Regions from separate parts of the Paenibacillus sp. FSL H3-0457 genome, predicted to be linked through region 2. Evidence: riboswitches for the same ligand, from Rfam matches in the RefSeq annotation. Region 2 holds a riboswitch; the other holds the start of a gene.
What was found. Region 2 has a riboswitch for ZMP and ZTP ahead of MHH25_RS08650 (DJ-1/PfpI family protein). Riboswitches for the same ligand answer to the same signal wherever they lie in the genome.

Region 1: another riboswitch for ZMP and ZTP. It lies ahead of MHH25_RS28035 (TIGR01440 family protein); the one in region 2 lies ahead of MHH25_RS08650 (DJ-1/PfpI family protein).

Annotation. Positions count from the first base shown of each region.
Region 1 is NZ_CP150283.1:6,353,419-6,361,373, reverse strand. Features, by position in the region: gene spoIIR (stage II sporulation protein R) at 1-322, shown strand, start outside; gene MHH25_RS28050 (L-threonylcarbamoyladenylate synthase) at 792-1,964, shown strand; gene MHH25_RS28045 (manganese efflux pump MntP family protein) at 2,140-2,700, shown strand; gene MHH25_RS28040 (low molecular weight protein arginine phosphatase) at 2,759-3,331, shown strand; ZMP/ZTP riboswitch at 3,428-3,509, shown strand; gene MHH25_RS28035 (TIGR01440 family protein) at 3,649-4,242, shown strand; gene glyA (serine hydroxymethyltransferase) at 4,461-5,708, shown strand; gene upp (uracil phosphoribosyltransferase) at 6,138-6,767, shown strand; gene wecB (UDP-N-acetylglucosamine 2-epimerase (non-hydrolyzing)) at 6,806-7,955, shown strand, end outside.
Region 2 is NZ_CP150283.1:1,909,238-1,917,192, forward strand. Features, by position in the region: gene MHH25_RS08635 (GNAT family N-acetyltransferase) at 1-17, shown strand, start outside; gene MHH25_RS08640 (YfiT family bacillithiol transferase) at 65-589, shown strand; gene MHH25_RS08645 (GNAT family N-acetyltransferase) at 623-1,138, shown strand; ZMP/ZTP riboswitch at 1,189-1,270, shown strand; gene MHH25_RS08650 (DJ-1/PfpI family protein) at 1,331-1,939, shown strand; gene MHH25_RS08655 (GNAT family N-acetyltransferase) at 1,944-2,417, shown strand; gene MHH25_RS08660 (VOC family protein) at 2,601-2,984, shown strand; gene MHH25_RS08665 (class I SAM-dependent methyltransferase) at 3,177-3,920, shown strand; gene MHH25_RS08670 (SDR family NAD(P)-dependent oxidoreductase) at 3,973-4,737, shown strand; gene MHH25_RS08675 (response regulator transcription factor) at 4,922-5,611, shown strand; gene MHH25_RS08680 (sensor histidine kinase) at 5,608-6,612, shown strand; gene MHH25_RS08685 (ABC transporter ATP-binding protein) at 6,729-7,484, shown strand; gene MHH25_RS08690 (ABC transporter permease) at 7,481-7,955, shown strand, end outside.

The DNA.
Region 1 (7,955 bases), 2.6 Mb from region 2:
GTATCAGGTGGAGCTGGGTTCTGTTCCTTTCCCGACCAAGCTGTATGGGGGTACCGTCTATCCTGCCGGAGATTATGAAGCGGTTCGAATCATACTGGGCGAAGGCAAAGGTCAGAACTGGTGGTGTGTGTTGTTCCCGCCGCTGTGTTTCATTGATGCAGGGACCGGGGATGCACTGGCGAAACCTTCAACCGTATCGGCCGTTGCAGCTGAACCAGGAGATGCAGAGGCATCTGTGCAGGGAGACACACCGGAAGCAAGATTCTTTCTGTGGGATATGGCTGTGAAACTATGGAGTTGGGTGACTGGATTGTTCGCATAACAACGGATTTATACTGAAAATAAGGGCGACTTCGATTCAGGGAGCTGCCCTTTTGATATGATTTAGTGGTGAATTTCCGGGCGAAGTTTGAAGGGCATCCGAGTTGGGACAGGTATGTTATAATTACTTATAGTGCGTGTTCAAAAAGTCTGGTTTTCAGTACCAAGAAGATGGAATGAAGCTAGAAATGGAGTAGCGGAGCGTAGGAAAATTACGTGAGCAACCAAAATGTTTCCTTCGGAAACATACTTCGTAAGCCTCCCGCTTATTTCGGCTGAATTTCATATTCGACGTTGATGATGCCGCTAGGCATCTATCGTAATCAAAAGCGTACTTTTTGAACAACCTCTTATATTGAATATGGATATGAACTAACCTACTTGAAGTTTAGGAATGATGATATATGAGCAGAGAAAACGAACCAGTGCAACACACCTCTGAGATGAGGGATGGTAGAGAAGAACGTGATATGAAAGCTCCGGGAGAGCTGGTCACCGAGATGTGGGATGTACGTGTCTTGGTGAGCGCTGAGAACGATCACGGATTGGGTAATATTGAATTATTGGATGTGAAAAAGGGGAGCGCCGATCAACAGGCGCTCGCCGACTTGCAGGCTGCCGCAGCCTGCATTCGTCAAGGTCAGACGGTGGCCTTTCCGACCGAGACGGTCTATGGCTTGGGTGCTGATGCGCGTAGCACAGCAGCCGTGGAGGCTGTATTTGTCGCTAAAGGCCGACCTTCCGACAATCCACTGATTGTGCATATCGCGCACCGTGACCAGTTGGATACGCTGGTCACGGAAGTGAACGAAACGGCGGAAGCGCTGATGGCGGCCTTCTGGCCGGGACCACTGACGCTGGTGCTGCCGGTTAGGCCAGGGGCGGTGTCCCCGCGTGTCACCGCCGGTCTGGACACGGTGGCCGTGCGCATGCCGGACCACCCGGTGGCCTTGCAGTTGATCGCCGCGGCGGCATGCCCTGTGGCTGCGCCAAGCGCCAACCGCTCCGGGCGGCCAAGCCCCACACTCGCGTCTCATGTGCGCGAGGATCTGGATGGCCGCATCGGCGGCATTGTGGACGGCGGCCCCACCGGGGTGGGCGTCGAGTCCACGGTTGTGCAGGTCGGTGACGACGGTAGCGTCACCATCCTGCGCCCTGGCGGCATTACGGCGGAACAACTGTCCGCCGTTGCCGCCCGTGTCGCCACGGACCCCGCGCTACTCGCGGAGGGGCCCGATGGCGTGGGCAGCCCGGCGCCGCGCTCGCCGGGCATGAAGTACACGCACTACGCACCCGCAGGGGCGCTGTGCGTGGTAGAGGGGCCGCCCGCAGCGGTGGCGGCCTGGATCAGCGCCGCCCTCGCAGAGGCGGCGCAGCGCGGAGAGCGCACCGCTGTGCTGGCGTTCGCCGAGCACGCGGAGCAGTACCGCGCCGATGCCGTGTTCTCGCTGGGCGACGCCAGCGAGCTGGAAGAAGCAGCGCGCCGGCTATACGCCGCGCTGCGCAGTTGCGATGAGCAAGGCGCCACATATATTGTGGCTGAAGCCTGCTCACGCGAAGGGCTGGGAGCAGCCGTCATGAATCGGCTGCTCAAGGCTGCGGGGAACCAACTCATACAAGTTGGCAACCAGCAACCCTCATAACCTCTCCTGATCATACAGTCAGGAGAGTAATCACTCTTTTTCCAAAACAAAATCAAGATTCTATAAAGCCAGCATCTGACCAGAGATCCGTCGCCGTTTGCCTTTCATCGGTCATGTTTAGGTCCTTGTCCGCATATCGTGTACAAGAACCTTTACGTGACTTGGGGGTATGGGGATGTGGGATGTGTCTGTCCATGTAGGGCAGTTGGTAACCATTTTGATCATGGCTATTGCGCTTGGCCTCGATGCGTTCTCACTCGGGATCGGAATTGGCATGAAGGGCATTCGGCTGCGGGATGTATTGCGAATCAGTATTGTAACGGCGCTATTTCATATCATCATGCCGCTCATCGGCATGTATATGGGCAAATACGTCAGTTCCCTGCTCGGTGACATTACGACGTATGCGGCAGGTGGATTGCTTGTTTTGCTGGGTGCTCATATGATTCTGAATGCATTCCGTGAAGGCGATACAAAGCTGGTGGACCACCGTTCCCTGCTCGGCGTTGTTTTGTTCTCCCTCAGCGTAAGTGTGGATTCATTCTCCGTTGGCGTTTCCTTAGGGATGTTCAGCAGTGATCTGATCTTAACTGTACTTGCTTTCGGTGTGTGTGGCGGGGTGATGTCGGTTATGGGGCTGTTATTAGGCCGTCGGGTGAGTCAGAATCTCGGGGATTACGGCGAAGCTATTGGTGGCGCAATCTTGCTTGCGTTTGGACTTTTGTTTATATTTTAGAATAAAACTTGAGATATCATATCATTCGCATCATATGTAAAATGGGGAGGCTAACACAATGAAACATATTTTATTCGTATGTACAGGAAATACGTGCCGCAGCCCCATGGCAGAGGGGCTTTTGCGAAAACTGGCATCGGAGCGTGGCATTCAGGTAGAAGTTCGTTCCGCAGGTGTGGCAGCAACGTCGGGTATGCCGATCTCTCGTCATGCTGAAGCGGTTTTGAGAGATCATAACGTTGAAGGTCCACCTCATTCCACACAGCTTAGCTCTAACCTGGTAGGTTGGGCCGATCTGGTTCTTACATTAACACGGAGTCATAAGCAGCATGTCATGCAGGTTTTTCCCGATTCAGTCCACAAAACCTATACATTGAAAGAATATGTGGAGGATGATGAACAGGTATTAAGTGATGTTCAGGAGTTGGACAGCCTGTTTGCAACGCTGGAGATGAAACGTGCCCTTGGCCAAGAGATCCTGGCATCGGAGCGTGAGCGAGCCATTGAGATTAGACAACGAATTCCAAGTTTCGACATCTCCGATCCGTTTGGGGGAAGTCGTGATGATTACAATATAGCTGCAGCTGAGATTCGGACGGCATTGGACCGGCTTTTGGATAAGCTGGGATAATTCTGATCCTGCGAGGCAGGTTATAGAAATAGGACACGTGATGTAAATTAACCGTTGATTTTAGCCGCGGGTTGTTTTATGATGAAGGGGAAAACAGGGATCCGGTGTAACTGGCGACGAAGTGGGCATAACCACGATGGAGCACCGGAACAAACGGCCGGTCGCCTGGGCAAAAGAGCAATTCTGCGTTACCCGCAGACTGCTCTTTTTTTCGTCTTTCATCTGATTATTCGCTATAATAGTACCTGAGATGCCGTGCAAGAATACGAAGGAACCAAGAGACAGCGGGCATGATTTTATCGGGAGGCGATGATAGGATGACTATAGAGTTAGATTCGGAACAACCCGGATTGCAGGAACAGACCGCGTCTATTCTGCATGAACTGGCGCTTGCCGGACAGCTTGGACCTGGACAGATCGTTGTGATCGGTACAAGCACAAGTGAAGTCGCAGGCGCTCGGATTGGTACGAGTGGTGCCATTGAAGTGGCGCAGCAGCTTCTTGCGGGTATACGCGAGGTGCAGGAAGAGTTCGGTTTTGACACGGTATTCCAATGTTGTGAGCATCTGAACCGTGCGCTGGTAATGGAACGTTCTGTGCTTACTCGACTTGGATTGACCGAGGTTGGTGCAGTACCCGTGCCCAAGGCCGGAGGTTCAATGGCATCCGCAGCATATCGTTCGCTGACCGATCCATGCCTGGCTGAACATGTGCAGGCCCATGCGGGACTGGACATTGGGGAGACGATGATTGGGATGCATCTCCGGCATGTAGCCGTACCCTATCGTACAGCGCTCCGCTATGTTGGAGATGCTCGTGTAACCACAGCGTTGACTCGTCCGAAGTTGATTGGCGGCGAACGCGCGGTGTATCGTATGGAAGAACAACCAGATTCGACATTTTGTGACTAACATATAAAGCGAGACTAATTGGGTTACACTTCTGACTTTGATTGCATCACCATCTTCCGATCGCTGTTATCCCCAGATTTTTTTATTCCCTATTTAAAGGGGAAATCCGGTGATAAAGGCGACCACTTCGTTTCTTCAGATTGGTGTTGCACTCGCCGTTTTCGTGTAAACATTAGTTTCACTTTATAACTTCACTTATACCTGGGAGGAATTTAATCATGGAACAATTGCGCAAGAATGACCCGGCAGTACTGGAAGCGATGAATCTTGAACTGAAACGTCAACAGAACAACATCGAACTGATCGCATCCGAGAACATCGTAAGTGAAGCAGTAATCGAAGCAATGGGATCTGTTCTGACCAACAAGTACGCTGAAGGATATCCAGGTAAACGTTACTATGGCGGTTGTGAGCATGTGGACATCGTTGAAGACATCGCGCGTGATCGTGCAAAAGAATTGTTCGGAGCAGAACACGTGAATGTTCAACCTCACTCCGGTGCACAAGCGAACATGGCAGTTTATCTTGCAGCGTTGAAACCTGGTGATACTGTACTTGGTATGAACCTTGCCCATGGTGGACACCTCACACACGGTAGCCCGGTTAACGCATCTGGTTTGCTGTACAACTTTGTAGCATACGGCGTACAGGAAGATACATTCCTGATTGATTATGATGAAGTACGCAAAGCGGCTTTCAAACACCGCCCTCGTCTGATCGTTGCAGGTGCAAGTGCATATCCGCGTACCATTGATTTTGAAAAGCTGGCTTCCATCGCCAATGATGTAGGCGCTTTGTTCATGGTGGACATGGCTCACATCGCAGGACTGGTTGCTGCGGGTTTGCATCCAAACCCGGTTCCACATGCGCATTTCGTAACAACAACCACACACAAAACGCTGCGTGGACCTCGTGGTGGTATGATTCTGTGCCGCAAAGCGTGGGCAGCAGCGATTGATAAAGCCGTATTCCCAGGTTCCCAAGGTGGACCTCTGATGCACGTGATCGCTTCCAAAGCGGTAGCATTCGGAGAAGCTTTGCAACCATCGTTCAAAACGTATGCAGAGAATGTCGTGAAAAACGCACAGGTTCTGGCTGAAACACTGATCGCTGAAGGATTGAACATCGTATCTGGTGGTACAGATAACCACTTGATGCTGATCGACACACGCAGTGTGAACATCACAGGTAAGGAAGCTGAGCATGTGCTTGATTCCATCGGTATTACCGTGAACAAAAATGCCATTCCATTTGACCCTACAAGCCCGTTTGTAACGAGTGGTATTCGAATTGGTACACCTGCTGCAACTTCCCGTGGCATGAACGAAGAAGCGATGGTAGCGATCGGTAAGATCATTGCCAAAACGCTGAAAAATCCTAAAGATACAGCGAAGCTGGATGAAGCCCGTGCAGAAGTGACTGCACTGACAGACCAATTCCCGCTCTATACAGATCTTAAATACTAAAAAACTTTGCTAATGGTGTTTGTATTTGAGATGTTCTTAAAATGGGATACAAAAAAACGAAGCAGACAGAATGAGACCGCAGAAGCGAAGCGTTCGCCTTTATCCCCGGATTTTTCCCTTGTTAAAAGGAGAATAAAAAAAATCTGGGGATAACAGCGATCGAAGGATCATTCTGTAGGCGGAGTGCCATTGTATTCATCATTTTCATTTTCTTAACGACATAACAGCAGGAGCAAAACAGGACCGGAAGACTCATTTTCCGGTCCTGTTTTTTATAGGATTCGGTAATCTGTAATGATTGGGTGCCCTTTGATGGTGTAATTCGTTGTTGGTGATGATATAATATACAGGATTTATCGAGCCCATGAATGGTGGCTAGGTATATTTGGAAATGCTGAACATGAAGAACTTACCGGAGGGACAAATTAGATGGGAAAATTAGTAATATGTGATCACCCTTTGATTCAACACAAACTGACGTTTATACGCGACATGCGTACGAATACGAAAGATTTTCGTGAATTGGTGGATGAAGTAGCAACGTTGATGGCTTATGAGATTACAAGAGATGTTGAACTGGAAACGATTGATGTACAGACACCTGTAGCTGCAACACAAGGTAAAGTCATCTCTGGACGTATGCTCGGACTGGTGCCGATTCTGCGCGCAGGACTCGGAATGCTGGATGGCGTTGTGAAATTGTTGCCAGCGGCAAAAGTTGGACATGTTGGTCTGTTCCGTGACCCGGAAACACTGCAACCGGTAGAATACTACACCAAACTGCCTACAGACGTAACAGAGCGTCAATTGATTGTAATTGATCCGATGCTGGCAACGGGTGGTTCGGCAATTGCAGCTATTGACGTGCTCAAAAAACGTGGCTGTACCCAAATTAAAATGATGAACCTGGTTGCAGCACCGGAAGGCGTAAAAGCTGTGCAAGATGCACATCCCGATGTGGACATCTATGTAGCAGCATTGGACGACCGTCTGGATGATCATGGTTATATCGTTCCAGGGCTTGGAGATGCAGGAGACCGTCTATACGGCACTAAATAAGCATATTGCATGCGGAGTAGAAAAGGGGCTTTGCTCGAATGTCCAACAAAATTAAAGTCATGACGATCTTCGGGGTGCGTCCGGAAGCCATCAAGATGGCTCCGCTTATTTTAGAATTGCAGAAACACCCTGAGTCTATTGAATCTATTGTTTGCGTAACTGCGCAGCATCGCCAGATGTTGGATCAGGTACTTGAAGTTTTCGACATTCATCCCGATTATGATCTGGATGTGATGAAGGACCGTCAGACATTGAATGAAATTACAATTCGTGTGCTTGGCGGTCTGGAACCGGTGTTAGCCGAAGCTAAGCCAGATATTGTACTGGTTCATGGGGATACATTAACTACCTTTGTAGCGAGCTACGCAGCATTCTTGCAACAGATTCAGGTAGGACATGTGGAAGCGGGGCTGCGGACGTGGAACAAGCTGTCTCCATATCCGGAAGAGATGAACCGTCAGCTGACGGGAGTACTGGCTGATCTACACTTTGCGCCTACGGATTGGTCTTCTTCCAATCTTGCCAAAGAAAATAAATCGGAGTCTAGTACGTACGTCACAGGCAACACGGTAACAGATGTGTTTCAATATACAGTACGGGAGGACTACACACACCCGGTACTTGATTGGGCCCAGGGCAAACGCCTTGTGCTGATGACAGCTCATCGCCGTGAATCTCAGGGCGAGCCTCACCGCAACATTTTCCAGGCCGTCAAACGGATTGCCGACGAATTCGAAGATATTGCCATCGTGTACCCGGTGCATCCAAGTCCTGCTGTGAAGGAGCCGGCTCACGCGATTTTGGGGAATCATCCCCGTATTCAATTAATTGATCCACTAGACGTGGTGGATTTGCATAACTTTTACCCGCACACTCACTTGATTTTGACCGATTCAGGCGGTTTGCAGGAAGAAGCGCCTTCGTTTGGTGTGCCTGTGCTCGTATTGCGCGATACAACAGAACGCCCGGAAGGTATTGAAGCCGGAACGCTGGAATTGGTAGGTACCGAAGAGGAACTTGTGTATGAACGGACCAAAGCTCTGCTTACAGACAAAACCCTGTATGAAAGCATGAGTCAGGCTGCCAATCCATACGGTGATGGACATGCTTCGGAAAGAATTGTCAATGCGATTCTGCACCATTTTGGTGTAAATAGTGAGCGTCCGGAATCATTTCACAGAAAATTCA
Region 2 (7,955 bases):
TGGAATATGCCCTGTAGATCCTGCTTAAAGTTATTTAAATCATGTAAACAAGGAGGAATAATGGATGGATGAAAGATTTCCGATAGGACCATTTGTACACACGGGTGAAGTTACTTTGGCACAACGGGAGAAGTGGATTCAGGACATTGCTGAGTTGCCTGAACGCGCACGAGAAGCGGTAAAGGGATTGAGTGAAGAGCAATTAAGTCTACCGTATCGAGAAGGTGGATGGATGCTCAAACAGGTTATTCACCACATGGCAGACAGCCATATGAACAGTATGATTCGTTTCAAGTTGGCGCTGACAGAGGATACACCAACGATTCGGCCTTATTATGAAGAGCGCTGGGCTGAACTGAGTGATTCAAGAGACCTGGATGTCGAATTCTCGCTTCAGATTCTGGATGCCCTCCATCGTCGTTGGGTGTTTCTGTTAAACGCGCTGACAGATGCAGATTATGCCAAACAATTTTATCATCCCTCATCGGAAGAAACGACAAGACTGGATTACAATCTGGGCATGTATGCTTGGCACGGCAAACACCATGTTGCTCACATCACATCGCTTCGGGATAGATTGGGAATATAGCTATTAGAAATATCTTTTAAGGAGGATTCATCAATGAGTGTACATATCAGACTATTAAATGAGAACGATCCTGTAATCATATCAAAGGCGTTTCAGGAGCAGGGTTGGGGGAGATCCCCTGAGCAGTATCTTCATTACTTGGCTGAACAACAGAATGGGGAACGCGTAACCTTGGTAGCCGAGTTGAATGGAGAATTTGCCGGATACGCGAATGTATTGTGGAATTCCAGCTACCCGTCTTTCAGGGAACAAGGCATTCCCGAAATTAACGATTTTAATGTACTAATGAAGTTCCAGCGCCAAGGTATTGGTTCACGGTTGATGGACCGAGCAGAGGAAGTTATGCTGGAACGAACGGATGTAGCAGGCATTGGTGTAGGTGTGTTTTCCGATTATGGCAAAGCGCAAGTTCTATATGCCCATCGCGGGTACATACCAGACGGTCACGGTGTACACAAACATGATCATTACATTCAGCCGGGTGAAGAAACGATTATGGACGACGATGTTGTACTTTATCTTACGAAGAAGTTAAAAGCCACGCAATAATTTCATAATATATACAATATGAAAGATGTCATGTATATTAGTTGTAAATATCTGTTATGTGTGACTGGCGTAAACGTAGAGTGAACCACGAGGGAGCACATATATTATATGCCGTACGCCTGGGCAAAGTGTTTGATCTTTTGATCAAACACTTTATTTATTATTCAGGGAACGAAAGGACTGGTGGCGGCAATGAAAATGGCGTTTGTTTTATTTGATGGAATGACAAGCATGGATTTAGCTGGATTTTATGAAGCTGTGACTTGGCTAGCGATTCTGAAAGCAAAGGAAAACGTATCATGGACATTCTGCGCAGATAAGGAGGAAATTTCGGATGACCGTGGGCTGAAAATGAAATCCGATGCAGTATTACCTCATCTAGGGGATTTTGACCTAGTATTTTTTCCTGGTGGATTATCAACTAGAACGCTTCGATTTGATGAGGATTTTATGCGATGGGTCCGAACAGCAGAAAATGTCACATATAAAATATCTATTTGTACCGGGGCTTTACTGTTGGGGGCAGCAGGTTTCCTGAATGGAAAAAGGGCTACTACCAACTCATCTGCTTATGATTTATTGAATCCTTATTGTGCAGAAGTAATCTCAGCGCGTGTAGTGCGTGATGGTAATACGGTAACGGGTGCGGGGGTTACGGCTTCCATTGACCTGGGACTATACTTGGTCGAAATGTTAACGTCTACGGAGATTGTCCTTCAAGTTCAACAAAAACTAGAGTATCCATATTATGAAGCTGGTAATTTAAAAGATGTCTACATGCACACTAAGGGTAGGGGATAAAAAGATGACTATTCGCCTTTTTCAAGCGATTGATCAGCCAGCGGTGCTGAAAATGATGACGGATCATGATTTTCAATTCCCTTCGTTTATACGCGATCAGTATCCTGCGCGCTGGGATTTATTTTTAAAAATGACGGATGAACGTATCAGTGCTTATTATGTCATGGTTGACGAAGCAGATGTTGTCATAGGTCATGCTGGTTATATCTTTCAGCCTACTGTTAACCGATATGAAATCGTTGGCGTTGTTACATGCAAATCACACCTTCGACAGGGAGTAGCACGTGGACTAATTACAAAAATATGTATAAAAATAGCTGAATTCGGCAGTGGTGATGTCATGCTTTACACACTTGATCATGAAGAAAACGAAGCAGCGCTCGTATTTTATGAACGAATGAATTTTCAAAAAGAAGGTGTCGATATGAATTATTATACCTCGGGGTTTCATAGACTTTCACTTGTTAAAACATTATAAGGGAACTTCAAAAAACTAATTGTAGTGGAAGCATAAAAGTGTACTTCAGTTTAAGTTGCATGTACTTGCAAAGAAAGATGATCAAAAAGCTGTCTTGCATGTTATACTCTATTGGAATTTGAGGAATGATAAGCAGGATGTTAAGAGATTAGATGATCAGAGGATCAGAGGAGTGAATGATGCATGTTTAGCAAAGTCGGCCAGATTATGTTGTATGTCAACAATCAGGATGAATCACTGGCATTTTGGACGGAAGTTGCGGGGTTCCACATTGTGGATGAAGTAAACCTTGACGAGGGTATGAGATGGATTGAGATTGCGCCTACCCCAAATTCGCAGACGAGCATTATTCTTCATGACAAGGAGTTTGTGGAGCGGATGTCGGCGGGTGTAAATCTGGGCACACCTTCCTTAATGTTCTTCACCGAAAATCTGGATCAGTTATATGCCGACTTGGCTGGTAAACATGTAACGGTTGGAGAGATTGTCGAGATGCCAACGGGGCGTGTCTTCAACTTTGCTGATAACGAAGGAAATTACTTTGCAGTTTTGGAACGGGCGAAGTAAGTTACAACTTAAAACAGCACCATTGCAAGCGGTCGACATTCATGTCGGTCGTTTTTTTGTTGGGAAAAAGCTTATGTTTTGGAGTAGAAAAACGCAAGAAAAATAGAGAACTACTGGGTAAAAATGTTATAATAGAGTGTGGCTGATTTAACGAAAATGCCGAGGAATGAATAGTCGAAAATGAAGGTTTGAATGGAGCAGTTAAGGAGGAATGTGGTTGTGGAAAAGACGATTAAAAGTGTACAGGACCTATATGATATGCTCGATGCGGACTTCAGATCTGCCAAGCAATTTTGGGAACCTTTCTATGAGGATCGGAACAGACCAATACCCTTTTTCCCAAACAAACCGGATGAGAATCTGGTAGAACATGTGAACGCAGGTCTGCTGAGCTGCGGCAAGGCACTGGAACTGGGGTGTGGCCCGGGGAGAAATGCGTTGTATTTAACCCGCCAAGGATATCAGGTAGATGCTTATGATCTTTCGGAGACAGCTATTGCTTGGGCTAAAGAGAGGGCGGCAGAGGAGCAACTGGACGTGCATTTTGAATGTCGATCTGTGTTCGAATTGTCCCCAGAGCAAGAATATGATCTTGTCTACGACTCGGGTTGTCTGCACCATCTGTTGCCACATCAGCGCATTCCCTACATAGAGATGATCCACAATGCACTCCGGCCTGGAGGATACTTTGGAATGACTTGTTTTGCTCCTTGTTTTGGCGATATTGGTGGGCCTGAGATCGTTATGAATGATTGGCAGGTGTATCAAGAGAAGTCGATGCGCGGTGGTCTTGCGTTCACGGAGGAGAAGCTTCGCTACATGCTGGAAGATGGCTTTGAATGTGTGGAGTTCCGTGCAATGAAGTCGCTGGAGCAACATGAACCGTATTTTGGTGTACCTTTTCTCTGGGCCACGTTGTGGAGAAAGAAAAACTAGTAAGAATAGTGAAATAAACATGCATTGAAAATAGAGGAGGAGTGGTATCGGAATGGGAACAGAAACAGGAAAAAGACACTTTATCATTACAGGCACATCCAAAGGGATCGGTTTACAACTTGCAGAGTTATTATTGGCTAAGGGGGATTACGTTTACGGTATTTCACGCGGGGGTTCGGATCTGTTGGAATCAAGCGAGGAATGTAGCGGGCGTTACCGCCATGTTCAGTATGATCTTGCCGACCTGAATGGGATCGATGATTTGATTACACGCATATTGGACCAAATACCTTCTCAGGAAGCTGAATTCATTGGACTCATTAATAATGCAGCGATGCTGGAGCCTCTAAAACCTATCGATCAGTGCAGTGCGGCAGAGATAAGTCAAAGTCTCAACATCAGTCTCGCAGCACCAATGATATTAAGTTCCTCTTTTATTCAACAAACAAATCACCTGTCCGCCAGACGTAAAATTGTTAATCTCTCATCGGGTTCGGGAAGTTATCCCGCGCCTTCAATGGCAGTGTACTGTACATCCAAGGCAGGTATGAACATGTTCACCCAATGCGTATCTTTGGAGCAAACGGGCCAACAGAACCCTGTTGAGATTATTGCTTTTGATCCGGGGATGGTCGATACGGAATTGCAGGCTGTTGCACGAGGCAAAAGTGCAGAGGAGTTCGCCCTTGCAGGTATGTTCAATCAAGTATATGAAGCAGGCCAATTAAGATCGCCACGAGACGTAGCGATGCAGTTGATCGAGCGGATGGACGCACAGAGTGATGCAAGCCATGTAATACACACTATTGAGAGCTAATAGGATATACGTATTTCGGCTTGTTATCTTTACGAAGTATGGATACCTTTTGATATAAGCCCAACTTCCCTGTACACTGGAATCAGCGATCGGAAGAACGATTCGTAACGGTAAAGGTGATCCTGCAACAACGGAGTCTAATTACCTTATTCAACCTTAGAAGATCAGAAACGTGGTGAATCTCTTGTTTAAAATTATGCTCATTGAAGACGACGAGTCGTTATTCAGTGAAATCAAGGAACGTTTGTCCCAATGGTCATATGATGTGTATGGTGTGCAGGATTTTGGAAAGGTATTGCAGGAGTACAGCGTAATTCAGCCGCAACTGGTCATTATAGATATTCAGTTACCCCAATATGACGGGTTCCATTGGTGCCGGATCATTCGTTCGCACTCCAATGTGCCGATTATCTTTTTGTCCTCACGGGATCATCCTGCGGATATGGTTATGTCCATGCATTTGGGGGCAGATGATTTTATCCAGAAGCCTTTTCACTTCGATGTATTGATTGCCAAGATCCAAGCGACTTTGCGGAGGGTGTATAACTATAATACAGAGCATATTGAACTTCGAACCTGGCGTGGTGCTGCTATTGAATATGTGAAAAATACGTTGACCTGCGGGGATGAATCTGTCCTGTTGACCAAAAACGAAATGTTCATTCTTAAAGTGCTGGTCGAGCATAAAAATCAGATTGTTACCCGTGAGGACCTCATCCGGAGCTTGTGGGATCATGAGCATTTCGTGAGCGACAATACGCTGACGGTTAACGTTAATCGGTTACGGAAGAAGCTTGAACCCATCGGCTTGGAGCGTTACATTGAAACCAAAGTAGGTCAGGGGTACATGGCAACGGAAGAGGCAGAAGCATGATCGGAAAGTACATACGAGAAAGGGCTAGTTGGTTATGGCTACTGGTAAGCATGCAACTTATTATTTTATTGGTGGCCTACCTGGACTCGTCCATTCCATTCCAATCTGTGGTGTATATCGTAGGACTGAATGTGGTGGTATGCCTTGTTTTTATCTGGGCGAGATACCTGAAAGAGACCCGTTTCTATAAAAAGTTGAGCATCTGGGATCATACCTATGATCTGGGAGAACTTGATATCGCCGAAAGTCCATATGAGCAGATTGTACATGAGGCCGTCAGTTCCCAGACACAGCGGTATCGTAAGGAGTCTTCACATCATTTTATCGCTCTGGAACAGGAGAAGGACGAGATGTTGTCCTGGATTCATGAGGTGAAGACCCCACTGACTGCGTTGCAACTGATGATCGAGCGCTTGCCAGATGACAAGTTACAGAGCCAAATGACATATGAATGGTTACGAATTCATCAGTTGCTGGATCAGCAGCTTCATCAGAAGCGTATTCCGTTTATGCATAATGATCTGTTCATCGAAGAGACGGAACTTGAACCAGTATTGAATAGCGAGATACGAGCTTTGAAATCGTGGTGCATTTCCAAAGGCATTGGCTTTGATGTGTCTTTAATGGTATCGCGCGTGCTCACAGACAGCAAATGGTTAGGCTTCATCCTCCGGCAGTTGTTGAGCAATGCGGTGAAATATAGCGATTCATCGGACATCCTCATTGAAAGTTGGGAACAGGATGGACACATCATACTCATGATTCAGGATCACGGGCGAGGGATTGAGACTCAAGATCTGCCGCGTATATTTGATAAAGGATTTACGTCTACCCGAGGCAGAATGGATGGAGCGGCTACCGGGATGGGGCTGTATCTGGTTCGTCAGGTGGTCCAGACGCTTCATGTGAACATTCATGTAGAATCTTCTCTTGGCGAGGGCACAACCGTCACACTTACTTTTCCGCGAAAAAACGACATGGTGCATCTTGCAGGCGTGTGACAACAATGTCACATGCTTTTTGGTTTTGTTCGGTGAATCACACGATAACACTGCACATCCCGATTATGATATAGACACGAGCATTTTGCAGAAGATCTAAGAGGAGTGAGCGGGATATGTGGATACTGGAAGCCAAAAAAATTCATAAAGTCTATGGTAATAAATTAAATAAACAGGAAGTGCTGAAGGGAATTGATCTTGGGGTAAGCAAGGGAGAGTTTGTTGGTATTATGGGGCCTTCGGGTTCGGGTAAAACAACGCTGCTTAATGTACTTTCCTCCATTGATCGGGTGAGCCAGGGCACGATTGATATTGAGGGCAAGGAATTCACCGGAATGAAGGAGAAACAGCTGGCTGAGTTCCGCAAACATCATTTGGGCTTTATTTTTCAGGAATATAATCTGCTGGATACCCTTACGGTAAAGGAAAATGTATTATTACCGCTCTCGATCACGAGCATTCCAAAGCAGGAGGCACACCAGAAGTTTGAACAGATCGCCCGTGAACTGGGAATCTACGAATTGAAAGACAAGTATCCATCTGAGATTTCAGGGGGTCAGAAGCAGCGGACTTCGGCAGCAAGAGCATTTGTCCACGAGCCGAGTATCATTTTTGCGGATGAGCCGACAGGAGCGCTGGATTCCAAGTCCGCTTCGGATCTGCTCGGCAAGTTAAGTGATATGAACAGCGCACGAAAAGCGACTATTATTATGGTTACCCATGATCCGGTTGCCGCAAGTTATTGCAGCAGAGTGATCTTTATTCGAGACGGTCAGATCTACACCCAGTTGAATAAAGGAGACGAGTCACGGCAATCGTTCTTCAACGATATTATCAAAACCCAAGGCGTATTGGGTGGTGTGCAGCAATGAGCTTGAATTATATTATCTTCCGCAATCTCAGAAAAAATCTGAAGAATTATTATCTCTATGTATTTGCGCTTGTGTTCAGTGTGGCCTTGTATTTTTCCTTTGTGACGTTACAGTATGATCCTTCCATGGATGAGGTAGCTGCTTCAACAAAAGGTGCGGCGGCTATAGGCGCATCTTCAGTACTATTAATCGTTATTGTCGGCATCTTTTTGCTCTATGCCAATACGATCTTTATCAAGCGACGTAGCAATGAAATTGGATTATTTCAATTGATCGGACTGACGAAAGGCAGAATTTTTGGTATTTTGAGTGCGGAGAACAGTATTCTTTATTTTGGCTCCATGGCCATTGGTGTGTTAATTGGGTTTCTTGCGTCCAAGCTGGTATTGATGATATTGTTCAAAATTCTCGGTGTGGACGCGATTACGAAATTGTATTTCTCTCCGATGGCACTGATGCAAACGGTGATTG